Regions from separate parts of the Mesorhizobium sp. M1A.F.Ca.IN.020.04.1.1 genome, predicted to be linked through region 1. Evidence: predicted binding sites of a transcription regulator. Region 1 holds the regulator's gene; the other holds the start of a gene.
What was found. The regulator PhoB, encoded in region 1, activates phosphate uptake and scavenging genes when phosphate is short. The targets are predictions, from matches to a motif close to TGTCATNNANCTGTCAT.
Positions count from the first base shown of each region.

Region 2: the regulator PhoB is predicted to act here: its motif matches at 12,000-12,016, upstream of EOA49_RS13800 (LTA synthase family protein).

Region 1 covers NZ_RZSN01000005.1:30,387-45,695, forward strand. The annotation lists gene EOA49_RS02515 (response regulator) at 1-648, shown strand, start outside; gene EOA49_RS02520 (DUF1328 domain-containing protein) at 814-978, shown strand; gene EOA49_RS02525 (sensor histidine kinase) at 1,159-2,190, shown strand; gene EOA49_RS32510 (hypothetical protein) at 2,415-2,585, shown strand; gene EOA49_RS02530 (hypothetical protein) at 2,697-2,999, shown strand; gene EOA49_RS02535 (YMGG-like glycine zipper-containing protein) at 3,105-3,350, shown strand; gene EOA49_RS02540 (CHASE domain-containing protein) at 3,435-5,060, opposite strand; gene EOA49_RS02545 (ATP-binding cassette domain-containing protein) at 5,192-5,992, opposite strand; gene EOA49_RS02550 (sugar ABC transporter permease) at 6,006-7,370, opposite strand; gene xylF (D-xylose ABC transporter substrate-binding protein) at 7,607-8,647, opposite strand; gene EOA49_RS02560 (ROK family transcriptional regulator) at 8,995-10,230, shown strand; gene phoB (phosphate regulon transcriptional regulator PhoB) at 10,547-11,236, opposite strand; gene phoU (phosphate signaling complex protein PhoU) at 11,256-11,960, opposite strand; gene pstB (phosphate ABC transporter ATP-binding protein PstB) at 11,981-12,784, opposite strand; gene pstA (phosphate ABC transporter permease PstA) at 12,781-13,632, opposite strand; gene pstC (phosphate ABC transporter permease subunit PstC) at 13,636-14,622, opposite strand; gene pstS (phosphate ABC transporter substrate-binding protein PstS) at 14,685-15,309, opposite strand, start outside.
Region 2 covers NZ_RZSN01000055.1:10,852-26,160, forward strand. The annotation lists gene EOA49_RS13740 (LPS-assembly protein LptD) at 1-1,744, shown strand, start outside; gene EOA49_RS13745 (peptidylprolyl isomerase) at 1,951-2,877, shown strand; gene pdxA (4-hydroxythreonine-4-phosphate dehydrogenase PdxA) at 2,956-3,990, shown strand; gene rsmA (16S rRNA (adenine(1518)-N(6)/adenine(1519)-N(6))-dimethyltransferase RsmA) at 3,987-4,847, shown strand; gene gmk (guanylate kinase) at 4,896-5,570, opposite strand; gene EOA49_RS13765 (YicC/YloC family endoribonuclease) at 5,576-6,466, opposite strand; gene mltG (endolytic transglycosylase MltG) at 6,622-7,851, opposite strand; gene fabF (beta-ketoacyl-ACP synthase II) at 7,955-9,217, opposite strand; gene EOA49_RS13780 (acyl carrier protein) at 9,252-9,488, opposite strand; gene fabG (3-oxoacyl-[acyl-carrier-protein] reductase) at 9,803-10,540, opposite strand; gene EOA49_RS34105 (hypothetical protein) at 10,646-10,765, opposite strand; gene fabD (ACP S-malonyltransferase) at 10,848-11,789, opposite strand; gene EOA49_RS13800 (LTA synthase family protein) at 12,047-13,993, shown strand; gene rpsF (30S ribosomal protein S6) at 14,354-14,839, shown strand; gene rpsR (30S ribosomal protein S18) at 14,839-15,087, shown strand; gene rplI (50S ribosomal protein L9) at 15,296-15,309, shown strand, end outside.

The DNA of each region.
Region 1 (15,309 bases):
TCGAGCGATCGCATTGCGCTGTACAAGGTCTTTGCCAGGCTTTTCACTTCGATTGCGATCCGCGTGCCGCAAGAGCATGCGCAGACAGCTTGGGAGCAGCGGGCGGCCGCCAATCTGAACGCAATCGCGCCGCGGCCGAGGCAAGCTTTCCTGCTGGTCGCCGTAGAGGGTTTCAGCGAGGATGAAGCGGCGGAAATCCTCGATGCCGACGAACAGGAGTTCTCCGAATTGCTTGCCCAGGCAAGCAGCGAGATTTCCCGCCAGGTCGCCACCGACGTGCTGATCATCGAGGACGAGCCGCTGATCGCCATGGACATCGAGGAGATGGTCGAAAGCCTCGGCCATCGCGTTGTCGGCACCGCCCGCACGCACGCCGAGGCGGTCGCCGTTTTCGGCAAGACGCGTCCGAAAATGGTGCTGGCCGACATCCAGCTCGCCGATGGCAGTTCGGGCATAGAGGCGGTCAACGAGATCTTGTCCTCGACGCCGGTGCCGGTGATCTTCATCACCGCTTTCCCTGAGCGCCTGTTGACCGGCGAGCGTCCCGAACCGGCGTTTCTGGTGACCAAGCCCTTCAATCCAGACATGGTGAAGGCCCTGATCAGTCAGGCGCTGTTCTTCGACCGGCAGGCGAAAGCCGCGGCCTGACCGCATGTCCGATCATTGAGGTCTCATGCGAGGCGCCCGCGCCTCGCACGATGCGGCGCGGAGTCCCATCCGTGAAGCGTTTTCAGGGGATCGTCTTTTTCCGCAAATGGTGGAACAAACGCCATCCAGCCACGTTTTTTCCAGGACGTTAGAAGGAGAGATATCATGCTGTACTGGGCGCTCGTTTTTCTTGTGGTCGCGATCATCGCCGGCGCGCTTGGGTTCGGCGGCATCGCCGGCACGTCGGCTGGCATCGCGCAGATATTGTTCTTCGTCTTCCTTGCTTTCCTGGTGATCTCACTCATCGCCGGCCTCGTCAGGAGAACCTGACCAGGGGGAGTGCCGAACACTGGAAGCCGCACCCCTCAAACGGTTTCCAGCCACCGCCGGGCGATGTCCCCAAAAGGATGTCGTCCGGCGGACCGCTTTTGGGCAGCATAAGCATCAGTAGGTCAAGACCGGGGCAGCAATCCTCGTAAGCCGTTCGCGCCTGGATGCGGGAAGTATCGAATGCGTTCCAAGGCCTCAGAGAAGGACTATACGCAAGAGCGCAGCGACGAAGTGATCGCGATGCATCCGGCGGAAAGCGGGATGCAGGTGGGTCGCGCGCTACTCCACGCGCTCCACAATGCTGGAATTTCGGTCCTCTACCAGGATCGTGAAATGAAGACCGTCTGGGCGCGCAACATGCGCGCCCCGTGGGCCTGCGAGACGGCCGAGGGCAAGGGTGCGCTTTCCCCCGCGCAGTCCGAGCGCATAGGCGCAGCCAAGCGCAAGGTGATTGAAACCGGCAACCCGGATCGCATCGAGCTCGGCATTTCCGACAGTGACGGCGTGCGCTGGTTCCATGTCTGGATCGATGCCGATCGCAGCGACTCCGGCGAGGTTCAGGGCGTCGTCACCACCATGGTCGAGACGACGGAGCAGAAGCGCCGCGAGCAGACGCTGAAGACGCTGCTGCGAGAGGTCAGCCATCGCTCGAAGAATCTTCTGGCCATCATCCAGAGCATAGCCACCCAGACCGGACGCTACTCGGAGACGCTCGGCGATTTTCTGACGCACTTTCGCGGCCGTATCCAGTCGCTCGCCTCGTCTCAGGATCTGGTGACATCCTCCAACTGGCGGGGAGCGGCGCTTCGTGAGCTCGTGTCCGGCCAGGTCGGCCGCTATAGCGCCGATCCAAGTCGCAGCCTGCGTTTCGATGGGGAGAACCCTTACCTCAATCCGAACGCTGCCCTTCATATCGGACTGGCCATGCACGAGCTGGCCGTGAATTCGGTAAGCTACGGCGCCCTGTCGCAGCCTGACGGACGGATCAGGGTAAGCGCCAGGATCGCGGCCGGCAGCGAGACTTCGCCTGGCCTTTTGCTGATTTGGACAGAAAGGATCGGCGCCGGTCGGCGCACCGAAAATCGTTTTGGCAGCGTCGCCCTCGAACGCGTCGTGCCGACGTCGCTGAACGGCTCCGCCAGTCTCGATATCGACGACGATCGTCTCGAATATCGCCTGACCATCCCGCGCGGCAATTTCGAGATAGAATGAATAACCACGTCTTGGGCAACAGACAGCCGCCGGAGAGGCGTTAACCTGCCATTCACCATAAAATCCGATTGTGTTCCCCGGCAGAAGCAACTCCAGGATAGCGCGCCATGCCCTTCCGAGTTGCGTAAAACCTTGGAGCGGATCGGCGATCCCGTCAGGCGCTGAACCACTCGCGACGGAGCAAACCCAGCCGCGCAATCACACCGCGATTTGGGAGGAACCGAATGATGATTGCCGATATGAACAGGCTGGAGCAGGCCGCCCGCGTCTCGATGAGCGGCTTCCAGGACACCGAAGCACGGCCCTCGCCCCGTTCCTCCCATCCATCGCTTCGCCTCGGCGCCGTCGCGCTTGTTGCTGCTCTCGTGCTGGCGGTGGCCTGGCAACTGGCCTGATCTTTCCAATCGAGCAGCCGGCCGGCGCCAAGGGCACGCGCCATTGCGCGCCGACTCCGCCGAGCAGGAACTTTTGAGCGGCAACAATCGTTCTTTGCGGCGGGAGGACCCGTGGAACACATCGCCGCCTTGCTCCTCGTCATTGGCTGCTCGGACACCATGACCGATTGCCGCGAATTGTCGGTGCCGGTCAGCGTCTTCGAGACTTTCGAGGCCTGCATCGCCGAACGGCCGTTTGCGCTGGGCGACCTGCAGGGGCGCACGCCGCGTGTCATGGGCGAGTGCCTTGCCGTCGATCCGGCACTTGAAGACGACTACGATCAACTGCTGTGGACCGTGCGTCCCGACGGCAGGCTCGTCGCGTCGCTGGAAACTTCCGGCGCGCTTGTCGCGTCAAACGGCGCACGCCCGTAAGACACTCTCTTCAGCAATAACAAGATCGGGCAGGCAAAGCCCGTTTTTTCGTGCTAAACGGCGGTTGGCACTGCCAAAAGTGAGGACAAAAGCGAGGAGCTATTTATGCGGAAAATGATCATTGCCATGGTTGCCGTGGTCGCCGTCAGCGGCTGCACCACGACCGAGCAGGATGTCGTCGGGGGCGGCCTGATCGGCGCCGGCGTCGGCGGCCTGGTCGGCGGCGGCAGGGGCGCGCTGATCGGCGCGGCTGTGGGCGCCGGGTCCGGCCTGTTGGTTCGCAACCTGCGCAATGGCTATTGCGTGTATCGCCGCTCTGACGGCACGAGATACAAGGCCCGCTGCAACTGATTTTCCGCGAGACACAGTCATCTACCCGGGGGCCCGACCAGCGGTCCCCGGGTAGATCCTCGTTGGACCCTGACTGACGGGCGCTCAGCCTGGCAGAGGTATTCGGATTTCCACTTTAAGCCCGTCGGCCCGGTAGTCGCGCTTGATCCTACCGCGCAATTCGCGCGTGACATTGAGATCGATCAGCTTGGTGCCGAAACCGGTCTTTGCCGGCGGCTCCAGTTTCTTTTGCCCGGCCTCGCGCCAATCGAGCACCAGCGTCCGCTCCCGGCCACGTCCTTCGACCCGCCAATCGACCTTCAGGGCGCCCACCGAGTTGCCGGCCTCGCCATATTTCAGCGCGTTGGTGGCAAGCTCGTGGAAGGTCAGGCCGAGCGCTTGCGTCGTCGTCTCGTCAAGCAGCACTTCCGGCCCCGACAATATGCCTTCGGAAAGCTCTTTGCCGAACACCTGCCCAAGCTCGGTGCGCAGCAGGTCGCCGAGGTCCGCTTTCTGCCAGCGCGAGCGTGTCAGCATGTCCTGCGACGCGGCCATCGCCTGCAACCGCGCCGAGAATGATGCCGAGAACTCCTTCACGTCCGTGGCCTGCGAAGCAGTCTGCCGCGCGATCGCCAGCACCCTGGTGATCGAGTTCTTGATGCGGTGCTTCATCTCCTGCAGGATCAGCTCCTTTTCCAGCAGGCTCTTCTCCGTCGCCTCATGCAGCAGCGACTTCGCCTCGTAGGCGCGCTCCTGATAGCGGGCCACCAAGGCGATCGCCCCGGCGAGCAGCAGGCCGAACAGACCGAGCATCACGGGAATAGCGCGCGAGGAAGGCAGCGCGAAAGCGCTCGTCGGCCGAAACAGGACAGTCCAGGGTCGGCCGGCCACGACGATATCCCGGCGCGCCAGCAGCTTTCCGCCGAGCGATTCGGCCGGCGGCGCCTCCGACCGGAACAGGAGATTGCCGGCACCCGGCTGGCCGTCGAAGATTTCGACGTTGACCGGCAGCAGCGGAGCCTTGCTGAGCGCCACCTGGAACAGATCGCGTGCGCGGAAGGAGGCGTAGAGGAAGCCGGCGGTCGAGGAGCGGCTGGCATCGATGACGTCCGGGGCCGTTTCCACGTTCAGCCGCACGAAGACCAGAAATCCGGGGAAGGTCTGCTCCAGCCCTTGTCCCTGGCCAAGTTGAACGAGCCCGCTGGCATGCTGCTGGTCGTCGGCCATGGCCTTCTCGATTGCAGCCCGCCGTGCCGGGTCGCTGAACATGTCGAAGCCGATGATCGACTGGTTGGAGGTATCGAGCGGCTCGAAAAGCACGATGGGCGTGCGCCATTGCTGCTGCGTGATTGCCGGATAGACCGGGTGGGCCGAACCGCGAGCGCGCAAGATGTCGCGCTCGAGCGTGGCCTCGTCGCCGGCCTTGGCCAGCCTCAGGAAGCCGATGCCGCGCAGTCCGGCGAAATTGTCGTCGATGTCGAGCGCGGTGAGGAAGGCCTTGAACTCGCCGCGCGTAATATCGCCGTTACGAGCATCGAACAGCGCCTGGGTCGAGCGCAGCAGCGACAGATGCAGGTCGATGCGGCTCTCGATGCGGTTGAGCGCATCGTCGGCGGTTCCCTCGAACTTGATGCGTGCCGCCTCCTGGGTCGCGAAATAGGCGAACCCCGCCATCGTCAGGCTGATCAGCGCGACGGCGATGAAGGCGACGATCGGGAAAAGCTTTTTCAATGCAGGGTGCGGCCCATGGATGGTTGGCCACCTTTATGGGCAAGTCTCCGCGCCAATACAATGGCAAGGCCAACCCAACGCCGCGATTGGCTCATCAAACAAGTCGCAAATTAGCCAACCAATTTATAGTCTTAGGCCGCGATTTTCAGCGCTCCCGGGCCTGGCATGGCGCCTGGCGGGCACTTGCCCAGAATGATCATGCCGAGCACCTCGTCCTGGGTCACGTCGCTGGTGCGCGCCGTACCGACGACCTGGCCGTTCTTCATGACGCAGACCCTGTCCGCCAGCTCGAACACGTCATGGATGTCGTGGCTGATCAGGAAGATGCCGATGCCGTCGGCCTTAAGTTGCCGCACCAGTTCGCCGACCTGGGCCGTCTCCTGGGGGCCGAGCGCTGCCGTCGGCTCGTCCATGATCAGGATTCGCGCGTTGAACAGGATCGCGCGCGCGATCGCCACCGACTGCCTCTGTCCGCCGGACAGCTTGATCACCGGCTCCTTGAAGCGCTGGAAACGCGGATTGAGCCGGCCCATCACCTTGCGCGCTTCGGCCTCCATGGCGACGTCGTCCAGCGTGCCCCAGGCGGTCATCAGCTCGCGGCCGAGGAAAAGATTGGCGGCGGCGTCGACATTGTCGGCAAGCGCCAGCGTCTGATAGATCGTCTCGATGCCGTATTTCTTGGCGTCGCGCGGGTTGGAGATTGCTGCCTCCTCGCCGTTGACGAAGATCTGCCCGGCATCGCGCTTGTAGGCGCCGGACAGTATCTTGATCAGCGTCGACTTGCCGGCGCCGTTGTGGCCGAGCAGCGCCACCACTTCGCCGGGGAAGAGATCGATGGAGGCGTCGTCGACCGCGCGAATGCCGCCGAAGGCGATCGAGATGTTGCGCATGTCGACCAGCGCGGCGCCGGCGGGAGCGTTCTCGTCTGCCATGATGCTGCCTCCTTCACACCCGCTTGCGGTAGATGGTGTCGAGCCAGACCGCGATGACCAGCACGGCGCCGACGACGATGCTTTGCAGCGGCGAATCGACGCCGAGAAGCACCATGCCGGACTGCAGCGACTGCATCAGCAGCGCCCCGAGCATAGCGCCGAGCACGGTTCCCGAGCCGCCGGCGAGCGAGGTGCCGCCGATGACCGCCGCGGCGATGACCAGGAGCTCGTCCAGCGTGCCGAGCGCATTGGTCGACGAATTCTGCCGCGCCGACGAGATCGCCGCGGCGATCGTCGCCAGCACGCCCATGATCATGAACACTTTCATGGTGATCCAGCGCGTGTTGATGCCGGCAAGGTTGGCCGCTTCCGGATTGCCGCCGATGGCAAAGACATAGCGGCCGAAGCGAGTGCGCTTGGTGATGAAAGTCATGACGAGGCCGACGGCGATCGCCATCAGCACCGGAATGGCGATGCCGTGGGCGATGAACAGGCCGCCTTCGGGGACCGTGATGTTGTTGGCGGCGGCGTAGCGGTTCACGATGCCGACCGGCCAGGGATAGGAATTGGCCAGCCACACCGCGCCCATGATGACCGCGCAGGTGACCGCGCCGAGCAGCGTCTCGGCCCAGATCGGACGCAGCGGGAAACGGAAGCGCTTGCGCTGCACCCTGCCGTTGAACAGCGCAAACACCACGGCAACACAGGCGACGGCGCCGACGATCCAGCTCCATTTGGCGCCGATCGAGCCGGCTGGTCCGCCGCCCATCAGCTGGAAGGTGGCATCGAGCGGCGCCACCGTCTGGCCGCTGGTGACCCACCAGGCAGCACCGCGCCAGACCAGCAGCCCGCCAAGCGTCACGATGAAGGCTGGCACTTCGAGATAGGCGATGACGAAGCCCTGGAAGGCGCCGATCAGCAGGCCGAGCGCCAGGCCGATCAACAGTGCCAGCACCCAGATCCAGGGATTGCCAAGCTCGAGCTCAACCATTCGTACCAGGAAATGCACTTGGGCAAAGCCCATCACCATGCCGATCAAACCCTCGGCGGATCCGACGGAGAGGTCGATGTTGCGCATGACGATGACCAGCACCATGCCGGAAGCCATGATGGCCACGGCCGAGGTCTGCACCGACAGGTTCCACAGGTTGCGCGGCGTCAGGAACGTTCGGCTGTCGAAATCGAGCGGATTGACGCCGAGCCGCAGGCTCGAGATGACATGCAGGCCGATCCAGATGATCAGCAGCGCGCCGACCATGCCGAGCATGCGGGTGTCGAGCTCGGTCGCCTTGAGGAAGCGCCCGACGGTGCTCAGTTCGGAAGCCCGCGCGCGATCCGCCGGCGGGTTGGCCGGCGTATCAGAGGTCGTATCGGTCATGATCTCCTCCCACCGGCTTGCCGTCTGGCGCGGATGCCGGACCACGATGCTAGAGCAATTCCAGGAAAAGTGCGTGGCCGCCTGGAATTGCGCGGAAACAAACGGCTGTAGCAGTTCGGCGATCCTGCCGGACAGTGAACTGCCCCAATGGTCTCCGGCTTCAGTACGCCCGAAAGCCTTTGGAGAAACGCCGCGGCTGTCGGGCCGCGGCGCTGCGTTTGAACTTGACGGCCAGCTTAGTTGCAGACCGCGACGCTGCCGGCGGCAACGCCCGCGCAGACTTCATCCTTCTTGATCCAACCCGCGTCGATGACGAGGTTGAGATTATCCTTGGTGATCGCGACCGGGGTCAGGAACAGCGACTTGACGGTGTTGCCGCCAGGCGTCGTGAAGTCCTTGGCGCCCGCGATGTCGGTCATCTTCTTGCCGTCGGCGAGCTGCGAGGCGATCTCGGCGGCGTGCTTGCCGAGCTCGCGCGCGTCCTTCCACACCGACACCGTCTGGGTGCCGAGCGCGATGCGGTTGAGCGCGGCATGGTCGCCGTCCTGGCCCGAGACCGGAACGGTGCCGGCCAGCCCTTGCGCCGTCAGAGCCGCGACGACGCCGCCGGCGGTGCCGTCATTGGCCGCCACCACCGCGTCGACCTTGTTGTCGTTGGCGGTCAGGAACTGCTCCATGTTCTTCTGCGCATTGGTGGGAAGCCAGCCATCGGTATAGGCCTCGCCGACATTCTTGATCTTGCCGCTGTCGATGGCTTCCTTCAGCACTTCCATCGAGCCGGAGAACAGGAAATCGGCGTTCGGGTCGGCGCCCGAGCCCTTGATGAAGACGTAATTGCCCTCGGGCTTGGCCTTGAACACCTCGCGGGCCTGCATGCGGCCGACTTCCTTGTTGTCGAAGGTCAGATAAAACACGTCCTTGTTCTCGATCAGGCGGTCGTAGCCGACGACCGGAATGCCTTCGTCGAGTGCCTTCTGCACCGCCGGCCCGATGGCGGAGGCGTCCTGCGCCAGGATGATCAACGCATTCGCGCCCTGCGAGATCAGGCTTTCGACGTCGGTCAGCTGCTTGCCTGGATTGGACTGTGCGTCGGCGGATATGTACTTGTCGCCGGCGGCCTCGATCGCCTTCTTCATCGCCGCTTCGTCGGTCTTCCAGCGCTCTTCCTGGAAATTGGACCACGAAACGCCGATCACCTTGTCCTTCGCCTGTGCGACCGACGCCAACGTCAACGACATGGCGACGCCCGCCAGAATGGCGGCTGCGAATCTCTTCATGATATCCTCCCTGCGCCCCTCGCGGCGCGACCCAGACTGGCCCGAAGGCGATGAGGCTTTTTTTCGAGCCTCGAAAAAATACTGATCCAACGCTAAAGCGCTGTCAACTGCAATTCTGACGGTTTTTGAGGTGGTCACGTACTTTTTTCGAGACCCGCAATAAATAATGACAGTGCCGACCGCTTCTGCCACTATCGCGGAACAGTTCGGGAGGAGGCGCAGCCCGGTCCACCGAAACTTGTAAGACCAGGACGGTTCGGGTGCCGGCGTGCGGGACTGAACCGATCTGGCGCGTCGCCGAGTCCTGTGCATGATCGAGAGGCCGCGCTGACTGGGAGGAGACAAAAATGTCGGTCGGAATCCGCCACGACGATCTGCGCCGGCGCAACCGCGCCATGGTGCTCTCGGCCGTGCGCCGGGCCGGCCAGCCGTCGCGCACGGAAATCGCCGCGACCACCGGGCTCAGCCATTCGACCATTTCGGCGATCTCTTCCGACCTGATCCAGGAAGGCGTCTTGGCCGAGAGCAAGCCGAGCGAGACCGCGTCTCTGAAGCGCGGCCGGCCACAGGTGGGCCTCGCGCTCAAGCCTGAGGCGGCGGCGGTGGTGACGGTGGTGCTGTCGCTCAATTTCCTCTCGGTCGCCGTTATCGATTATGCGGGCCAGGTCATCGCCGAGGAGCAGCGCCGCCTCGATACCCTCACCATGCCGCGCAACGAGCTGATCGGCGAATGCTTGGCGATCGTGCGGCGCCGGTTGGACGACCCGGACCTCGACGTCGGCAGCGTCGCCCGCATCGCCATGGGCATCCAGGGCATCACCGATTCCCATGCCCGCGCCATGCTATGGTCGCCGATCACGCCGCTGACCGACATTCCCTTCGCCGACATCCTGGAAAAGGAATTCGGCATTCCGGCCACCATGGAAAACGACTGCAACATGATGGCGGTGGCGCTGCAGTGGCGCGATCCCGACCGCTATCGCGACAATTTCATCGCCATCCTGCTCTCGCACGGCATCGGCATGGGCCTGGTGCTGAAGGGCGAGCTGTTCACCGGCACGCATTCTTCCGGCGGCGAGTTCGGCCACATGATCCATCGCCCGGGCGGCGCGCTTTGCCGTTGCGGACGCCGCGGCTGCGTCGAGGCCTATGCCGGCAACTACGCCATCTGGCGCAGCGCCATGAAGATGAGCGAGGACGCCGAGCCGGTCGATGTCGGCGACGCCGACATGCGGGCGCTCGCCGCCAAGGCGCGCGAGACGGATGGCCCGGAGCGCGAGGCCTATCGCCGGGCCGGCGAGGCGCTGGGCTTCGGCCTTGGCAGCCTGTTCGCGCTGATCGACCCGGCGCCGGTCGCCATGGTCGGCGTCAGCGCCGCCGCCTTTGACCTGATCGAGCCGGCGCTGCGCGAGGCGATCGGCCAGACCGCCGGAGGCCAGCATTCAAACTCGATCTCCTTCGATACCGAGCCGAACGAATTGCCGCTGATCCGCGAAGGCTGCGCCGTGCGCGCGCTGACCTTCGTCGACCAGGAGATTTTCGCCCCGGGCGTGCAGGCAAGAGCGGGCAAGAACGTGGCCTGAGCAGCTTCGATAGCGATCGTTGTCTTCTGTGCGTCCTGCAGACGCCGGAGATTAGCGAAGGCCCCGCAGCTTCGTCATTCCAGGGCGGAGCAGGAGCGAAGCTCCGTCGCGGAGACCCTGGAATCCATGCCATTACCTCAATCGTCGGATGAGCGGAGCAGAATTTCTGCACCGCCGCGGCGCGTCGAAGTCGCGTGGATCGTCGGGTCTGCGCCGCGTCGCGACGCTTCGTGCTCCGCCCGTGGACGGCGAAGCACCAGCGTCTCGATAACCCGCCAGCGCAGATAGAACCCGTCAGACCTTCGATGCCCTGGATCTAATCTTCCCTGATCGCGTAGCCCGCCCCACGGATGGTACGTATGACGTCCGGCATCCGGCCGTTGTTGACCGCCTTGCGCAGGCGTCCGACATGCACGTCCACGGTGCGCTCGTCGATATAGATCGTCTCGCCCCAGACATTGTCGAGCAGCTGGCTGCGCGAGAACACCCGGCCGGGATGCCGCATCATGAATTCAAGCAGCCTGAACTCGGTCGGGCCGAGCCGGATCTCGCTCTTCTTGCGGTAGACGCGATGCGATTCGCGGTCGAGGACGATGTCGCCGACCTTGAGCACGCTGGACAGCACCTCGGGCTTGGCGCGGCGCAGCAGCGCCTTGACCCTGGCCATGAATTCCGGCGTCGAGAACGGCTTGACCAGATAGTCGTCGGCGCCGGTCGCGAGGCCGCGCACCCGGTCGCTTTCCTCGCCGCGCGCGGTCAGCATGATGATCGGCAGGCGTTCGGTCTCGGGCCGCATCCTGAGGCGCCGGCAAAGCTCGATGCCGGACACCGCCGGCACCATCCAGTCGAGCACCAGAAGGTCGGGCACATTCTCCTGCAGGCGGATCTCGGCCTCGTCGCCGCGGGTCACCACCTCGACCTGATAGCCCTCGGATTCGAGGTTGTAGCGGAGCAGCACCCCCAGCGGTTCCTCGTCCTCCACCACCATGATGCGTGGCGCGATCATATAGCAGGCACCTTCGCTGTCAGGCCGCCGGCGCCGACATCGTCGTCTCGTCCTGCTTAGGACGATTCGCGGGCAATTGCGTGCCGGTCAGCACATAGTAGGCGTTCTCGGCGATGTTGGTGACGTGGTCGCCGATGCGCTCCAGATTCTTGGCGCAGAACAACAGATGCGTGCAAGCCGTGATGTTGCGCGGATCCTCCATCATGTAGGTCAGGAGCTCGCGGAAGACGGCGGTGTATTTGACGTCGATGCGCTCGTCGTCGTTGCGGAGCTTGGCGAGCGCCGTGGCGTCGCCGGCCGCGTATTCCTCGATCACGCCCTGCACCTGGATCAGCACCAGCTGCGCCATCGAATCGATGGAGTGCGAAAGGTCGCGCGGCGCGGCGCTGACGCCGACCGAGCCGACGCGCTTAGCGATGTTCTTGGCAAGGTCGCCAATGCGCTCGAGATCGCCGGCCATGCGGATGGCGCCAACGACGCTGCGCAGGTCGTCGGCCATCGGCTGGCGTTTGGCAATCAGCGTGACGGCGCGATCGTCGAGCTCGCGTTGGCGCGCGTCCATGATGGCATCGTCGGAGACCACGCGCTGCGCCAGCGCGTTGTCGGAATTCAGCAGAGCCTTGGTCGACGCGCCGACCATCGAGCCGGCAAGATCGCCCATGTCGCGGATAAGCTGGCTGATCTGCCTCAGATCCTCGTCGAAGGAAGCGACCGTATGGGCCATGGTTATGTCCTCGTATGAACTCAGCCGAAGCGGCCGGTGATGTAGTCCTGCGTGCGCTTCTCGCGGGGCGAGGTGAAGATCTTCTCGGTCCGGTCGAATTCGATCAGCTCGCCGAGATACATGAACGCCGTCTGCCGCGAGACGCGCGCTGCCTGCTGCATGTTGTGGGTGACGATCACGATCGTGTAGTCGGCCTGCAGCTCGTCGATCAGCTCCTCGATCTTGGCGGTCGAGAGCGGATCGAGCGCCGATGCCGGCTCGTCGAGCAGGATGACCTCCGGCTTCACCGCCACGGTGCGGGCGATGCAGAGCCGCTGCTGCTGGCCGCCCGAAAGGCTCTGGCCACTGGCGTTGAGCTTGTCCTTGACCTCGTTCCACAGCGCGGCGCGCTTCAGCGCCTGTTCGACGCGATTGTCCATCTCGGCCTTGCTGATCTTCTCATACAGCCTGACGCCGAAGGCGATGTTCTCGTAGATCGACATCGGGAACGGCGTCGGCTTCTGGAACACCATGCCGATCTTGGTCCTGAGCAGGTTGAGGTCCTGCGAGCGGTCGAGGATGTTCTTGCCGTCGAGCAGCACCTGGCCTTCGGCGCTCTGCTTCGGGTAGAGCTCGTAGATGCGGTTGAGCACGCGCAGCAGCGTCGACTTTCCGCAGCCCGAAGGTCCGATGAAGGCGGTGACGCTGCGCTCGGGCAGCGACAGGTTGATGTCCTTCAGCGCCTTCGACTGGCCATAGTAGAAGTTGAGGTTCTTGACTTCGATCTTGGCCTTCTCGGCGGTCGTCTCGGCTACGTTCAGGTCGGTGGACAACATCGGTTTCATCTGTCCTCTCTGCGTCCGGTAAGGCTGCGGGCGAAGATGCTCAGCCCGAGAACCGTCAGGGTGATTATCAGTGCGCCCGTCCAGGCCAGTTGCTGCCATTCCTCATAAGGGCTCAGCGCAAACTGGAAGATGGTCACCGGCAGGCTGGCCATCGGCGCGTTGAGATTGCTCGACCAGAACTGGTTGTTGAGCGCGGTGAAGAGCAGCGGTGCCGTCTCGCCCGAAATCCGGGCGATCGCCAGCAATATACCGGTGACGATGCCGGACAGTGCGGCGCGATAGGCGACCGAGCGGATCACCACCCAGCGCGGCGCGCCGATGGCGGTGCCGGCCTCGCGCAGCGCGTTGGGCACAAGGTTCAGCATGTCCTCGGTGGTGCGCACGACCACGGGGATTACCAAGATCGACAGCGCCACCGCGCCGGCGATCGCCGAGAAATGACCCATCGGCCGCACCATCAGCTCGTAGACGAACAGGCCGACAATGATCGACGGCGCCGACAACAGGATGTCGTTGATGAAGCGCACCACTGTCGTGAGGCGCGAGAAGCGCCCGTACTCGGCCATATAGGTTCCGGCGAGCACGCCGATCGGCGTGCCGACGACGATGCCGATCACGGTCATCACGATGCTGCCGTAGATGGCGTTGAGCAGGCCGCCGGCGTCGCCGGGCGGCGGCGTCATTTGCGTGAACACCGAAAGCGAGACACCCGAGAGCCCCTTATAGAGAAGGGCGCCGAGGATCAGCGCCAGCCAGACGAGGCCGATGCCCGCCGCTATGGTGCAAAGCGCCATCATCACGGCGTTCTTGCGCTTGCGGCTTCGGTGGAGCGATGCGGCTGTCGACATCGGTCAGGCTCCCGTGCGGCTATCGATGCGCAACAGCATGTAGCGTGCGAGCGCGAGGATGATGAAAGTGATGATGAACAGGATCAGTCCGAGCGCCACCAGCGAGGACGTGTAAAGCTCGCCGTCGGCTTCGGTGAATTCGTTGGCGATGGTCGCCGAGATCGTCGTGCCGGGCGCAAACAGCGAGGCGCTGATGCGGTGCGCATTGCCTATGACGAAGGTGACGGCCATCGTCTCGCCGAGCGCGCGGCCAAGACCGAGCATGACGCCGCCCATGATGCCGACCCGCGTGTAGGGAATGACCACACGCCGGGTCACTTCCCAGGTCGTGCAGCCGATGCCGTAGGCCGATTCCTTCAGCACCGCTGGCACCGTGTCGAACACGTCCTTGGTGATCGAGGTGATGAAGGGCAGCACCATGATGGCGAGGATCAGCGACGACGTCAGGAGGCCGATGCCGTAGGGCGGACCGGCAAACAGGCTGGCGAGACCCGGTATGCCGTGGAAAAGATTGATGATGAATGGCTGTACCGTCGTCTGCAGGAATGGCGCGAAGACGAACAGGCCCCAGATGCCGTAAATGATCGAGGGAATGCCGGCGAGCAGCTCGACCGCGATGCCGATCGGGCGCCTGAGCGGGCGCGGGCAGAGCTCGGTCAGGAAGACGGCGATGCCGATGCCGATCGGCACGGCAATGAGGATGGCGATGGCCGAGGTGACGACGGTGCCGTAGATGGGCGCGAGCGCGCCGAAATTCTCGGTGACCGGATTCCAGGATTCAGTGGTGAGGAAGGAGAAGCCGAACTTCGACAGCGCCTCCCACGAGCCGGCGATCAGCGAGACCGCGACGCCGCCGAGAAGAAGCAGCACGAGTATGGCGGAGAGGCGCGTGACCGTTCGGAAGATCGTGTCGGTCAGGGCGAAGCGGCGCACCGTCGCTTCCCTGGTCCGTATGGCGGACGATGTCACGGCTTCGGAAACGGCTGTCATTTGCCCTCGCATTTCGAAAGAGACAGGAGGGCGCCCGAGGCGCCCTCCTTATTCCGGAGGAATTACATGCCGGAGTAGAGCGGCTTGCCGTTGCTGTCGACGATGTCCTTGCTCCACATTTCCTCGACGCTCTTCACGACCGCGTCGGGCATCGGAACATAGTCCAGCTCGGCGGCCATGTCGTCGCCCTTGGCGTAGGACCAGGCGAAGAACTTGAGCGCTTCGGTGGTGGCCGCCGCATCGTCGGGCTTCTGGTAGACGAGGATCCAGGTCGCGGAGGTCATCGGCCAGCTTTCAGCACCAGCCTGGTTGGCCAGGATGACGCCGTAGCCAGGCTTGGAGCTCCAGTCGGCATTGGCTGCAGCGGCCGAGAACGCGGCGGCGGTCGGCTCTACCTTCTTGCCATCCTTATTGATCAGGTCGGTATAGGTGAGCTTGTTCTGCTTAGCATAGGCATACTCGACATAACCGATCGCGCCACCAGTCTGCGCGACGTTGTTGGCGACGCCCTCGTTGCCCTTGGCGCCGATGCCCACCGGCCACTCGAGCGCGGTATTGACGCCGACCTTCGACTTCCAGTCGGCGCTGACTTCGGCCAGATAGTAGCTGAAGTTGAACGTGGTGCCCGAGCCGTCGGAACGGTGCACGACCGCGATCGCCTGGTCGGGCAGCTTGACGTCGGGGTTG
Region 2 (15,309 bases), on a different contig from region 1:
GAGCGGCTTCCTGATCCCCGGCATCGTCTACAACAACAACCTCGGCGTCGGCCTCAAAGTACCCTACTATTTCGCACTGTCGCCGACCTATGACCTGACCGTCACCGGCAGCGGCTACACCAAGCAGGGCTTCCTCGGCGAGGCCGAATGGCGGCAGCGCTTCAACAATGGCGAATACAGCCTGAAAATCGCCGGCATCAATCAGCAGGATCCGGACGCCTTCATCGGCACGGGCAATCGCTTTACCGTCGATTCGGGAGAGCCAAACGATCCCAACAAGTTCCGCGGCATGATGGGCACCAAAGGCCAGTTCGCCATCAACGAGCGCTGGAACTTCGGCTGGGACGTGCTGCTGCAGACCGACAAGAATTTTTCGCGCACCTATAACATCGACGGCTACAACGACCTCGTCCACCAGTCGTCGATCTATCTGACGGGCCTGAGCGACCGTAATTATTTCGATGTCAGGGCAATGCGATTCGAGGTGCAGGAAGACACGCTGTCCAGCGACCCGACGGCGCGCTCCGCCAAGCAGCCCTGGGTGCTGCCGTCGTTCGACTACGCCTATATTCCCGACATGTCGGTGGCGGGCGGGCAGTTGTCGCTCAATGTCAATGCGCGCGTCATCAGCCGGGACCGGCTGGACGCGGTGCTGGCCAATCCGCTCGACGACACTTCCATTAACAACGTGCGCGGCCTCGAGGGCCAGTCCAGCCGGTTGACGGCGGAGGCCGAATGGAAGCGCACCTTCACCACCGATGACGGACTGCAGCTGACGCCGCTGCTCGCCTTCCGTGGCGACGCCGGCTATGTGTCGACCACATCCGAATCGCTGGCGGCGGTCAACCAGATGGCGGCGAATCTCGGCGAGGATGTCGACATGCGCTCCTCGCTCGCCCGCTACATGGCCACGCTCGGCCTGGAGATGCGCTGGCCACTCCTGTTCTCGATGTCGAACTCCAGTCATGTCCTGGAACCGACAGCGCAGATCTTCGTGCGGCCGAACGAGCAATATGTCGGCGGGCTGGCCATTCCGAACGAGGACGCGCAGAGCTTCGTCTTCGACGCCACGACCCTGTTCGAGCGCGACAAGTTCTCCGGCTACGATCGCATCGAAGGCGGCACGCGCGCCAATGTCGGCTTCCGCTACTCCGGCGCCTATGGAAACGGCTGGGGCACCAACGCCATCTTCGGCCAATCCTACCAACTGGGCGGCGAGAACTCCTTCGACGCGCCGGACCTCGTCAATGTCGGCGCCTATTCGGGCCTGCAGACCGCCAAGTCCGACTATGTCGGCCTCATCGGCTTCAACAGCCCGAGCGGCTTCTCCGGCTCGCTCAGCGGCCGGTTCGACGAGCAGACATTCGAGGTCAGGCGCGCGGAGATCAAGGCGGCCTATTCCGGCCTGCCGGTTTCGCTCAGCGCCAAATATGCCTTCATCCAGGCGCAGCCGCTCTACGGCTTCGCCACGGACCGCCACGAGGTCACGCTCGGAGCCTCTACGCACCTGGCCGAGAGTTGGCGGGTCTTCGGCACCGGCACCTACGATCTGGAGACAAGCGTCCTGGTTAAGGACGGCGTCGGCTTCGCCTATAACGATTCCTGCTTCACCTATGTGATGACGTTCTCGCAGACGCGCGATACGGTCACCAAGGAGGTGTCGCAGAATATCGGCTTCAACCTGTCGTTCCGCACGCTCGGCGATTTCGGCTCGTCGACCAGCGGCGTCGACACGATCCAGTAAGCGGAGGCAGCGCCGGTCACGGCGTGCGCCGTCGCTGGCGTGAAGCTTGGTTTGGCGCGTGATCCTTCGAAAGTGGGGCCCATTCTCGGGGTCATGCGCCGGCGACATTGTTTCGCCGCATAGGACGGGCATGGGGTCGACCACATAGCGCATGCGTTCGGAGGACGTGCGGCGCCGTCGTGGCGGATAGGAATTGGGAAGGTGAGATGAGGAAATACCTGTTTTCGGCAGGATTCGCGCTGCTGGTGGCGGCGACCTCGGTTTCGATCGCGGCAATGACGCCGCCGGCATTCGCCAGCCAGATCAAATATGTCGTCAATAACATACCGATCACCACCGGCGACATCGCCCATCGCGCCGCATTCTTCAAGCTGCAGCGCAAGAAAGGCGACGCGGCCAAGGAAATGATCGACCAGACGCTGCGGCTTGCCGAGGCCAAGCGGCTCGGCATCCGAATCACCGACCAGCAGGTCGACGCCGCCTATCAGCGTTTTGCCTCCAACAACAAGATGCCGCTCGCGAAGCTCGACGCCGTCATGGCGCAGTCCGGCGTTACGAAGGAGCATTTCAAGGAGTTCATCCGCGCGCAGATGGCCTGGAACCAGGCGCTTGGCGCGCGCTACCGCTCCGGCGAGGGTGGCTCGGTGACCGAGCAGGACGCGGTCCGCCGCATGCTCGACAAGGGCGGCTCCAAGCCGAGCGCCACGGAATATATGCTGCAGCAGGTCATCTTCGTGGTGCCCGCTTCCGAGCGCTCGGCTACGCTTGCCAAGCGCAAGCGCGAGGCCGACGCCATGCGTGCCCGCTTCAACGGCTGCAACACCACGCGCGAATTCGCCAAGGGGCTGATCGACGTCACGGTGCGCGATCTCGGCCGCGTGCTGGCGCCACAATTGCCGTCGGACTGGGCCGAACAGATCAAGGCGACCAAGGTCGGAGGGGCGACGCCGACGCGCGAGACCGAACGCGGCGTCGAGTTCATCGGTATCTGTTCCTCGCGCGAGGTTTCCGATGACAAGGCCGCCCAGATGGTGTTCCAGGCCGAAGGCGGCAGCAACGACAAGGACGCCGACGAGCTCAGCAAGAAATATGTCGAGGAACTGCGCAAGAAGGCCACCATCGTCGAGCGATAGGCCGTTGCGGCGCATGACAGAACAAGGCTCGAGCCACCCGCCCTGCTTCGAAGCAGGCATGGCGCCCCACGTTACGCCATGAGCGCAAGTAGGACCGACGCGCCGCTGGCGCTCAGCGTCGGCGATCCATCCGGCATCGGGCCCGAGATCGCCATCACCGCCTGGCAGGCGGGCGACAGCGCCGGCGTGCCGCCCTTCTACCTGCTCGCCGACCCTGCCCTGATCAAGGCGCGGGCGCGTCAGATCGGGGCCAACGTGGCGATCATGGAGACCTTGCCGGGGCAAGCGGCACACCACTTTCCCCGCGCATTGCCCGTCGTGCCACTCTACGCCCGGCATCTGGACAGTCCCGGAAAGCCGAATTCGGCCAATGCCGCGGGCACCATCGAAGCGATCGACCGCGCCGTCGCCGACTGCCTCGCCGGCCGCGCCGCAGCGGTGGTCACCTGTCCCATCGCCAAGAAGCCGCTCTACGACGCCGGCTTTCGCTTTCCCGGCCACACCGAATACCTGGCGCATCTGGCCTCGCGCCACACCGGCGCCGAGGTGACGCCGGTGATGCTGCTTGCCGGGCCCGAATTGCGCACCGTTCCGGTCACCATCCACATCGCGCTTGCCGAGGTGCCGAAGGTTCTGACGAGCGAGCTGATCGTGGCCACAGGACGCATCACCGCGGCCGACCTCGAGAGCCGCTTCGGCATCGCGCGGCCCAGGCTCGCCATCGCCGGGCTCAATCCGCATGCCGGCGAAGGCGGCGCGATGGGCGCGGAGGATCTGTCGATCGTCCTGCCTGCCGTTGAGGCGCTTCAGGCCGAGGGCATCGACGCCGTCGGGCCGCTGCCGGCCGACACGATGTTCCATCCGCAGGCACGCGCCGGCTATGACGCAGCCCTTTGCATGTATCACGACCAGGCGCTGATCCCAGCCAAGACGCTGGGCTTCGACGAGGCCGTCAATGTGACGCTCGGCCTGCCCTTCATCCGCACCTCGCCGGACCACGGCACGGCGTTCGACATCGCCGGCAGGGGCATTGCACGCGCCGACAGCCTGATCGCGGCGCTGAGGCTGGCGCGCCGCCTCGCCGACAGCGGCCGCCGGACTGCGGCGGCATGAGGCTCGATTTGAGCGGGGGGCGCACGACCATCGACGGATTGCCGCCACTGCGCGAGGTGATCGAGCGCCACGGTTTGCAGGCGAAGAAAGCGCTCGGCCAGAACTTCCTGCTCGACCTCAATCTGACGAGCAAGATCGCGCGCGCGGCCGGCGACCTCAGCGAGACGACCGTGATCGAGGTCGGGCCCGGCCCAGGCGGGCTGACCCGGGCGCTGCTCTTCAACGGCGCCAAACGGGTGATCGCCATCGAGCGCGACGAGCGCTGTCTAGAAGCGTTGGCGCAGGTGTCCGGCCATTATCCAGGCCGGCTCGAGGTCATTCCCGGCGATGCGCTGAAGACGGATTTTGCCGCGCTTGCCGGCACGACGGACGGCAGCCCGGTGAAGATCGCCGCCAACCTGCCCTACAACATCGGCACGGAGCTTCTGATCCGCTGGCTGACGACGGCAGACTGGCCGCCCTTCTATCAATCGATGACGCTGATGTTCCAGCGCGAGGTGGCCGAGCGCATCACCGCAAGCCCGGGCAGCGGCGCCTATGGCCGGCTCGGCGTGCTTGCCGGCTGGCGCACCGAGGCAAAGATCGTCTTCGACGTGCCGCCGCAGGCTTTCACTCCGCCGCCGAAGGTCACGTCCTCGGTGGTGCATCTGGTGCCGCGTGCATCTCCCCTGCCCACCGACGGCAAGAGGCTGGGCCGCATCACCGAAGCCGCCTTCGGCCAGCGCCGCAAGATGCTGCGGCAAAGCGTGAAGAGCTTGGGCGGAGAAGCCCTGCTCACTCGCGCCGGCATCGACCCGACGCGCCGGGCCGAGACGCTGAGTGTGGAAGAGTTCGTAAGGTTGACGAACGCGGTGTAGCCTGCCGGCCTCCTGCTCCCCTTGTGGGAGAAGGGGAGGCACTGCCTCTCACTCCGTCTTCTCGTCCAGCAAGCCCGAGATGAAATCGAACAGGCCCGGCCGACGGTCGCGGCGCAGGCGCTCGGCTGTAACGATTGCACGCACCTCGGCAAAGGCGCGGTCGAGATCGTCATTGACGATGACGAAGTCATATTCCTTCCAGTGCTCGATCTCGACGCGGGCATTCTTCAGCCTGGTCTCGATGACCTGCTCCTGGTCCTCGGCGCGGCGCTTCAGGCGCGCCTTCAACTCCTTCATCGAAGGCGGCAGGATGAAGATCGAGACAATGTCGGCGCGCATCTTCTCCTTGAGCTGCTGGGCGCCCTGCCAGTCGATGTCGAACAGCATGTCGCGGCCTTCGGCAAGTGCTGCCTCGGCCGGCTCGCGCGGCGTCGCATAGAAATTGCCGTGCACCTCGGCCCATTCGAGCAGCGCGTCGGAATCGCGCAGCCGTTCGAACTCGCGCATGGTGCGGAAAAGATAATGGACGCCCTCGATCTCCGAGCCGCGACGCGGCCTGGTGGTGACGGAGACCGACAGCTCCAGGCTCGAATCGCTTTCCAGAAGATTGCGCGCAATCGTCGACTTGCCGGCGCCCGACGGCGACGACAGCACCAGCATCAGCCCGCGGCGGCGGATGCGGGACCCCAGATCCCTGGTGGCCGTAGGCTCCTTGGCAACCATCCCCGTCACTCCAGATTCTGAACCTGCTCGCGAAACTGGTCGACCACCGCCTTGAGCTCCAGCCCGATCGCGGTGACCGCGGCGGCATTCGACTTGGAACACAAGGTATTCGATTCGCGATTGAATTCCTGCGCCAGAAAATCGAGCTTGCGGCCGACGGCGCCGCCGCTGGAAAGCAGCGCGCGGCCCGATGCGACATGCGTCTTCAGCCGGTCGATCTCCTCGCGGATATCGGCCTTGGTGGCGAGGAAGGCCGCTTCCTGATGCAGACGGACCGCGTCGAGATTGGCCGACGCATCCATCAGCAGGCGGACCTGTTCGGTGATGCGCTCGCGGATCGCCGCCGGCTCGCGCGACGGGTCGGCCTCGGCCTTCAGCGTCAGCGCCTCGATGGCGTCGATATGGCCGGACAACAACTTGCGCAGCGCGGCACCTTCGCTCTGCCTTGCCTGCTCCAATCCGGCCAGCGCCATGTCCAGCGCCGACAGGATCGTCGCGTCGAGGGCGGCGCGCTCCTCCTCGGTCTCGACCGTCTCCAGGATGTCGAGCACGCCGCGCAGCGCCAGCAGACCGTCAGCCGTCGCCGGCGCGGTGCCGAACTGCTCCTGGAGGCGCTTGGCCAGTCCCGCCAGGTCCTTCAGGAACGCCTCGTTGACCACCGGCTGCGCCTGCTGGGCGGCGGCGCGCGCGACAGTCAGCGTTGCCTGGAAATTGCCGCGCGCGAAGCGCTTCTGCACGGTCTGCCTTACAGCGGGCTCCAGCCGGTCAAAACCCTGCGGCAGCCTCAGCCTGACCTCGACGCTCTTGCCGTTGACCGATTTGACTTCCCAGGCGATCGACGTGCCGTCGAGCTCAGCGACGGCTCGCGCGAAACCGGTCATGCTCTGCACGTTCATGATGCGTGTCACCCCTTGACGCAGGCCCGGCGCGATTGCCCGAGCATGCGCCCCTAGCAAGACGCCGGACCTCTGGCCAGCGTCGGATGTCCCCTCAAAACATGAATACGGCCCGGCGTCAAAGGAGGCGGGCCAGATCCGGCAATCAGCGCGGCCTACTGGGCCGCGTCGCCATTTTCGCCGCTGGCGCCTGCACTGGCACCGTCGTCGGGAGTGGCCGGCGCCGTCGTCTGGCCGGAGGCCTTGGCCGCCGCATCGGCCTGCTTCTTCTGCACCGCCCGATAGCGGGCGACGTTCTGGTTGTGCTCTTCCAACGTCGCGGCAAAGACATGGCCGCCATTGCCGTCGGCGACGAAATAAAGGTCGTCGGTCTTCGACGGATTGGCCACCGCCTCGAGTGCGGCGCGGCCCGGATTGGCGATCGGCGTCGGCGGCAGGCCCTTGATCAGATAGGTGTTATACGGCGTCTGCTTCTCGATGTCGGACTGATAGATCGGCCTGTCGGCCGGTTTGCCCTTGCCGCCGAAAAGGCCGTAGATGATGGTCGGATCCGACTGCAGCCGCATGCCCTTGGCGAGCCGGTTGAGGAAGACCGCGGCCACGCGCGAGCGCTCGTCGCCCCTGCCCGTCTCCTTCTCGACGATCGAGGCCAGGATGACGAAGTCCTCCATATTGGCGATCGGCAGGTCGGGCGCGCGATGCGTCCAGACGTCCTCGACCAGCTTCTTTTGGTCCGCGACCAGCTTGTCGACCATCTGCTGCCGGGTGGCGCCCCGCGTGAAGCGCAGCGTGTCGGTCGCGATGCTGCCCTCGGGCGGCATGGCCGCCGGCATGTCGCCGGTCAGCGCCTCCTGCTCGGCCACGCGCTGCAGCGCCTGCTCAACCGTGAGCCCCTCTGGGATGGTCAACGAATACATTACCGACTTGCCGCTCTTGAACAGCTCCATGATGTCGCGCATCGAGGCGCGCGGCTTGATGGCGTATTCGCCGGCCTTCAGCGCGGAATCGTTGCCTGTGGCACGCACCCCCAGCCTGAAGATGCGCGCATCGCTGACCAGGCCGCGCCGCTCCAGCTGGTCGGCGATCTCCTGAACGCCGGTGTTCGGCTTGACCATGAAGGTGTCGCCATTGGCCGACGGACCCGGCTCAATGAAGGCCTGCATGCCGAAATAGAGTGCGGCACCCGAGGCAAGCACGACCAGGATGACCAACGAAAGGAAGAAATTCAGGAATACGACGACCTGGCTGCGCGACGCGCGCGAGCGTTTCGACGGCGGCGGCGTGCCAGCCTCGGGGCGCAGCGCCTCGGCGGCTGTCTTGGGCACGATCGGTCCTTGCGCCTGACGCTGTCCGAATTCTCCACCGCCGCCCGGATTTGTATTCATGGCGCCCTACCGTCTGATCTTGCAACGAATCCCCTAGCCGAAGTGTAGGGGCAAATTTGGCAAAAATGACGGCAGGCGGCGGACCTGCCGGTAGGCTGAATGTTCAGCCATCGTAACTTTGGAAGACGAGCGAGGCGTTGGTGCCGCCGAAGCCGAAGGAGTTCGACAGCGCCACATCGATCTGGCGCTGGCGCGGCTTGTTCGGCACGAGATCGATCGCCGTCTCGCGTTCCGGATTGTCGAGGTTGATGGTGGCGGGGGCAATGTTGTCGCGGATTGCGAGGATCGAGAAGATCGCTTCCGCGGCGCCCGCAGCGCCCAGCAGATGACCGATCGACGACTTGGTGGACGACATCGAGATCTTGGAAGCGGCATTGCCGACCAGCCGCTCCACGGCGCCGAGCTCGATCGTGTCGGCCATGGTCGAGGTGCCGTGCGCATTGATGTAGTCGATGTCGGCGGGCGAGAGCTTCGCCCGATTCAGCGCCGCCGCCATGCAGCGGAAGGCGCCGTCGCCGTCCTCGGCCGGGGCGGTGATGTGATAGGCATCGCCGGTCAGGCCGTAGCCGGTGACCTCGGCATAGATCTTGGCGCCGCGCGCCTTGGCGTGCTCGAGCTCCTCCAGGACGACGACGCCGGCGCCCTCGCCCATGACGAAGCCATCGCGGTCGCGGTCATAGGGGCGCGAAGCGATCTCGGGCGCATCGTTGCGCTCGGTGGAGAGCGCGCGGCACGCGGCGAAACCTGCCATCGAAAGCCGGGTGATCGGCGCTTCGGCGCCGCCGGCCACCATGACGTCGGCATCGCCCCAGATAATCAGCCGCGCGGCATCGCCGATGGCGTGCGCGCCCGTCGAGCAGGCGGTTACGACAGCATGGTTCGGGCCTTTCAGCCCGTGCCGGATGGAAACCTGGCCGGAGACCAGGTTGATGATCTGTCCGGGGATGAAGAACGGGCTGATGCGGCGCGGGCCGCGCTCCTTCAGGATCATCGCGTTCTCGGCGATGCCGTCGATGCCGCCGATGCCCGAACCGATCAGCACGCCGGTGGCGCACTGGTCCTCATGCGTCTCGGGCTTCCAGCCGGAATCGGCCAGCGCCTCGTCGGCCGCCGCGATGCCGTAGAGGATGAAGTCGCCGATCTTGCGCAGTTCCTTCGGCTCGAGCACGGCCTCGGGATTGAAGGTGCCGTTCGAGCCGTCGCCGCGCGGAATGACGTGGGCGATCTTGCAGGCAAGGTCGCCCACCTCGAATTCGGTGATGCGGCAGGCGGCGCTGCGGCCGGAAAGCAGTTCCTTCCAGCTGTGCTCGACACCCATGCCGAACGGCGAAAGCAGGCCAAGGCCCGTGACGACGACTCGCCTCATCGCAGGTCCTCCCCGGCGATACCCGCGGAAAGCCTCAGGCCGAGGCCTTATCGATATACTTCACGGCATCGCCGACAGTCAGGATGGTCTCGGCGGCGTCGTCTGGAATCTCGACGCCGAACTCTTCTTCGAACGCCATCACGAGTTCGACCGTATCGAGGCTGTCCGCGCCCAGATCGTCGATGAAGCTCGCCTGCTCCGTCACTTTGTCGGCATCGACGCCGAGATGCTCGATGACGATCTTCTTGACGCGCTCTGCGGTGTCACTCATTTGGGGCCTCGTCTTACGTTGTGTTGTCTTCGTTAGCGGGCGGAATGCCGCTAATCAAGCTGAAAGATGGTCTTGTGGGAAACGCAACGCCACAGGACCGGTTTTTGCCCGAACCGCCGGGTTGCCGGCCGCATTACACGAAAAACAGCGGGCGTCCAAGCCGAAATGGCTGTTTTCACAGGCGCCCGGGGCTCGGTCGCCCGGGTGTGTGAGATTCAGCTCAAGCCGAGCCGAAAATGGCGGCTTTCGAGGGCCGGAGCGGAAGCGCAGGAAGCCGCCGTTTGCAGGCCGGCATCACCTGAATCTCAAATACCCTAGATCATCGCCATGCCGCCATTCACGTGGATGGTCTGGCCGGTGACATAAGCCGCCTCATTGGAAGCGAGATAGGCGACGGCCGAGGCAACTTCGGCGCTGGTGCCCATCCGCCGCGTCGGAATCGCCGCCATGATGGTCTCTTTCTGCTTGTCTTTGAGCTTGTCGGTCATGGCCGATTCGATGAAGCCCGGGGCGACGCAGTTGACGGTGATGTTGCGGGTGGCGATCTCCTGCGCCAGCGACTTGGAAAAGCCGATCATGCCGGCCTTGGAGGCGCAGTAATTGGTCTGGCCGGGATTGCCGGTGACGCCGACCACCGAGGTGATGTTGATGATGCGGCCATGGCGGCGGCGCATCATCGGATGGGTGAGTTCACGAGTGAGCCGGAACACGGCGGTCAGGTTCACCTCGAGCACGGAATCCCAGTCGGCGTCCGACATGCGCACGAACAGGCCGTCCTTGGTGATGCCGGCATTGTTGACCAGGATGTCGACGCCTTCGAGATCGGCCTCCGCCTTCTGGCCAAGCGCCTTGACCGCGTCGCGGTTGGTCAGATCCGCCGGGAAGAGCTTTACGCGGTCGCCGAGCTCGTCGGCCAGCGTTTCCAGCTTCTCGACGCGGGTGCCGTGCAGGCCGACGATCGCGCCCTGGCTGTGCAGCACCCTGGCGATCGCCTCGCCGATGCCTCCCGATGCACCGGTGACGAGCGCCTTACGGCCGGTCAGTTCGAACATTGCTTCAACCTCATTCTTCCGGACGCCCCGCGAGCGACCCTCGTTCCGCATTTTGTCATGTTGTTCAGGCCATATCAGAAGTTCTCGGCGCTCACGACCGATTCTTCACCAAGCCTCGATCCGCTCCAGCACTTCCGCAGCCCAGTAATAGTCCTCGAGATCTTCGAGTCCACGTTCAACGAAGTCACGCAGGTATTCGGCTTTGCTTCGATCAGTCATCGCCACGAGATCGTCGAGGCGATGCTCGACTTCGGGAGAAAGACGGATGGAAGTAGGAATGCCGCACCTGCCAGCAAGAGTTTCCCGTTTATCCTAAAGTTGCCAGCGCCGCCTCGACTTCCGCGGCCGCGCCGATGGCGCCGGTCGCGATATCGCGGTTGATGCGTCGCGCCAAGCCCGACAGCACCTTGCCGGCGCCAACCTCGTAAAGCGTCGCGACACCTTTGGCGCCGAACCATTCCACCGTCTCGCGCCAGCGCACGCGGGCGACGGCCTGCTCGACCAAGCGGCGGGCGATCTCATCCGGGTCGCTGGTCGGCGTGACCGAAACATTTGAGACGATGGGAACCACCGGCGCGCTTTTCGCGACCCCGCCCAGCGCCTCGCGCATGATATCGGCGGCTGGCGTCATCAATGCCGAGTGAAAAGGTGCCGAGACCTGCAGCATCAGCGCCCGCTTGGCACCCTTTTCCGCGCAGAGCTTCGCCGCCAGTTCGACGGCCGCCTTGGCGCCGGAAATCACCAGTTGGCCACCGCCATTGTCGTTGGCGATCTGACAGACAGAGCCTTGTGCCGCTTCGGCGCAGGCGGCTTCGACATCAGCCTGCTCCAGCCCGATGATGGCGGCCATGGCGCCCTCGCCCGCCGGCACCGCCGCCTGCATGGCGTTGCCGCGGGTGCGCAGCAGTCGCGCGGCATCGGCCACCGAAACGAAGCCGGCTGCGGCAAGCGCCGAATATTCGCCGAGGGAATGGCCTGCGACATAAGCCACCTTGTCCTTCAGCGAAAAACCGCGCGATTCCAGCGCCCTTACGGCCGCCAGCGACACCGCCATCAGCGCCGGCTGGGCATTGGCCGTCAGCGTCAGCGTTTCTTCCGGCCCTTCCCAGATCAGCTTCGACAGTCTCTCGCCGAGCGCCTCATCGACTTCCTCGAAGACGCGGCGCGCCTCGGGAAAGGCATCGGCGAGGTCCTTGCCCATGCCGACGGCCTGGCTGCCCTGTCCCGGAAAGGTGAATGCGACGGCCATGTTAGCGTCTCCAGCGGCTGGTTTTTCCCTGCCTCTGGCGCAAGGCGGACGGCCAAGTCAAGCCCGCAAGCACCAGTTCAGCAGCTGTTCCAGCCGGGAGAACGGCCGAGTTCCCTGTTCTGAAAGGCTTTTTGGCGATCACACCTGATGAAAACCGCTCACGAATCGTTTGCTGGCTCTTCTTATTTCCGCCACAGGCGCTAGCTTTGTGTGACATTTCGATGACAGTGGCGTGACGCGAGTGGAAGACGCGTGACATGGGCCGGGGAAGCAAAGTGGCTAGGATCAGGAAAGGCGCGGCCAAACCCGCGCCGCAATTTTTGGAAGACGATCCGTCCACCGGCTATCTGCCGGGGCGCAGATGGCCGATTGTCCGCTACGGCCTGGCGACGCTGCTTGCCTCCGCCCTTCTGGTGTTCGCCATCGAATGGATCGTGCGCGGCGACTTCTTCGGCACCGTCGACTTCTTCCTGCAGCCCTTCAAGCCCGGCTGGACCACCATCATCGTCTTTTCGCTGGTGCTGATCGGGCTCGACGCCATTCTCGGCCGCAGCCATCAAAGCCTGATGATCGTCGCGCCGGTGACATTGGCATTGGCCTTTGTCGGTCACCAGAAATCGCACTATCTGGGCGATCCGCTCTACCCGACCGATTTCCTCTATGCCCGCCAGATCATGGCGCTGATGCCGCTTCTGGTGCGCGAGCGCCCCTGGACGGCCGTGCTGCTTGCGGCGGCGATCGTCGCCAGCCTCGCGCTGCTCGTCTATGGCTGGCGGCTCTGGCGCCGGCGTGTGCCGATCCTCAGCCGCAAGGGACGGCTGGCGCGCTTGACGCTTGCCGTGCCGCTGCTCGCCTTCTTCGTCTCGATCATGGACTACGCCACCTTCTCGTGGACGCGCGACAGGCTGCAGATCATCCCGATCATGTGGGACCAGAAGGAGAACTATGCCTCCAACGGCTTCGCGCTCGCCTTCGCGCTCAACGTGCCGATGGCGCATGTCTCGGCCCCGCCCGGCTATTCCGAGAAGACGATGGATGCGATCGCGCGTCCCGGGGTTGCCGCCTCGGTGCCCGACCAGAAGCCGGATATCATCGTGGTGATGAGCGAATCCTTCTGGGATCCGACGGAGCTCCCCGGCGTCAGCATCAAGCCCGATCCGATCCCGACGGTGCGCGCGCTGCGCTCGGGCTCGATGTTCTCGCCGGAATTCGGCGGCATGACCGCCAATATCGAGTTCGAGGCGCTGACCGGCTTCTCCAACGCCTTCCTGCCGGCGGGCTCGATTCCCTATCAGCAATATGTGCGCACGCCGACGCCGTCGCTGGCGACTTTCCTGAAGAGCGAAGGCTATAGGGCGCGCGCCATCCACCCGGGCACCAACTGGTTCTGGAACCGGGGCGCCGTCTACGCCGATTTCGGCTTCAGCGACTTCCGCTCGGAAGAGACGCTGCCGCCGATGGAAAAGCGCGGGCCGCTGGCCTCCGACGCGGCTATGACCGACGAGATCATGCGCGAGGCCGATGCCAGCGAAGAGCCGGTGTTCCTGTTCGCGGTCAGCCTGCAGAACCACGGGCCCTACGAGCCCTACCGCTATTACAATCCGACCCATAGCGTCGACGCGCCGATCAGCACCTGGGCGCGGGAATCGCTGCTCTCCTACGCCGAAGGCTCGGCCGACGCCGATCGCGGCCTGCAGCGCCTGATCGACTGGGCGAAGAAGCGCGAGCGGCCGACCATCATCGCCTTCTTCGGCGACCACTTGCCGCCGCTCGGCCCGGTGTATGTCGAGACCGGCTTCCTCAAGGACAATGTCGCGCCGCGCAAGGAGCCGACGCCCGAGGCGGCGCTCGAGCATCACGACACGCCGCTGATCATCTGGTCGAACCGCTCCGGTCCGGTCGAGAATCTGGGCTCGGTGAGCCCCGCCTTCCTGCCCTATCATATCCTGACTACGGCCGGGATCACCCACCCCTATTACACCGGCTTCCTCGGCGCTTTGCGCGAGCACTACCGGGTGGTCGACCGCAACCTTTTGCTGTCGCCCTCCGGCGAGGCGACGCCCGACTGGGCACGGCAGAAGAAGATCGATCCGAAGATCAACGACTTCCGCCTGATCCAGTACGATATGATGTTCGGCAAGCGCCGGGTCGCGCCCGACTTCTTCCCCGAGACGGTAGTCCCGCTCGTCGCGCATATGAGCTGAGTGGATCGCCTTCCGACGAAATGGCCGACCTGCGGCCGGCGGGTCAGCCAATTCCCACAAGCGCCGCCAGGCCTGCGACACTGCGGAGCCGCCGACCCTCTCTGCCGCCCTTGCCTTCCTCACGAATTGCTGTATAGACGCCGGCAATCTGCCGGTCCTTGCTGGGGGCTGAACGGAGGGCCGTGGCCTTAGAGGGCCGCGTCATGAAGCCAGAAGCGCTTTGGGCCTCCCGTGTCTCCGCTCTCGACCGTCTCGTGATGCTCCTTTCTTCCCCGCGCGCCTTTGCGACCGGGTCAGACAAGTTGCAGAGGCTTAGCCGCGAGGGCCGGTGAGAGAAACGAAGAAAGGCAGAAAAACATAATGGCTCTTTACGAACATGTGTTTCTTGCCCGGCAGGACCTGTCGCAGCAGCAGGTTGATGCGCTTGTCGAACAGTACAAGGGCGTCATCGCCGCCAATGGCGGATCGGTCGGCCGGATCGAGAACTGGGGACTGAAGTCCCTCACCTACCGGGTCAAGAAGAACCGGAAGGCTTACTACACGCTGATGGACATCAACTGCCCGCCGGCCGCGCTCAACGAAATGGAGCGCCAGATGGGCCTGTCGGAAGACGTGCTGCGCTTCCTCACCATCAAGGTCGAGGCGCACGAGGAAGGCCCCTCGGCGATGATGCAGAAGCGCGAAGAGCGCTCCGAGCGCGGCGGCTTCGGCGACCGCGACCGTGGCGACCGTGGCCCGCGTTCGTTCGGCGACCGCGACCGTGGCCCGCGCTCGTTCGGCGACCGTGATGGCGGCGACCGTGGTCCGCGCCGCCCGCGCGAAAACGTTGAAGGGGGTGCAGAATAATGGTCGACATCAACCAGATCCCGACCCGGCGTCCGTTCCATCGCCGCCGCAAGACCTGCCCGTTCTCCGGCGCCAACGCTGCGAAGATCGACTACAAGGACGTGCGTCTGCTGCAGCGCTACATTTCCGAGCGCGGCAAGATCGTGCCGTCGCGCATCACCGCCGTCAGCCAGAAGAAGCAGCGCGAGCTCGCCAAGGCGATCAAGCGCGCCCGCTTCCTCGGCCTGCTGCCCTACGTGGTTCGCTAAGCTATTGATGCGGGCGGCTTGCCGCCCGCTTCGGCCCACGGCGACGGGCGCCGCAACGGGCAGGCTCAAATCCCGAGTTGAGGCCATAAACCTCTAACTGCCAAAAACAGGCAGGACAGCGACACCGGCGAAGACGCCATTTGCTTCCTGACCTGTTCCCAAAGAATCCGCCGTCATCCGCGATGGCGCCAACCAAAGGAACGAAACCATGGAAGTCATTCT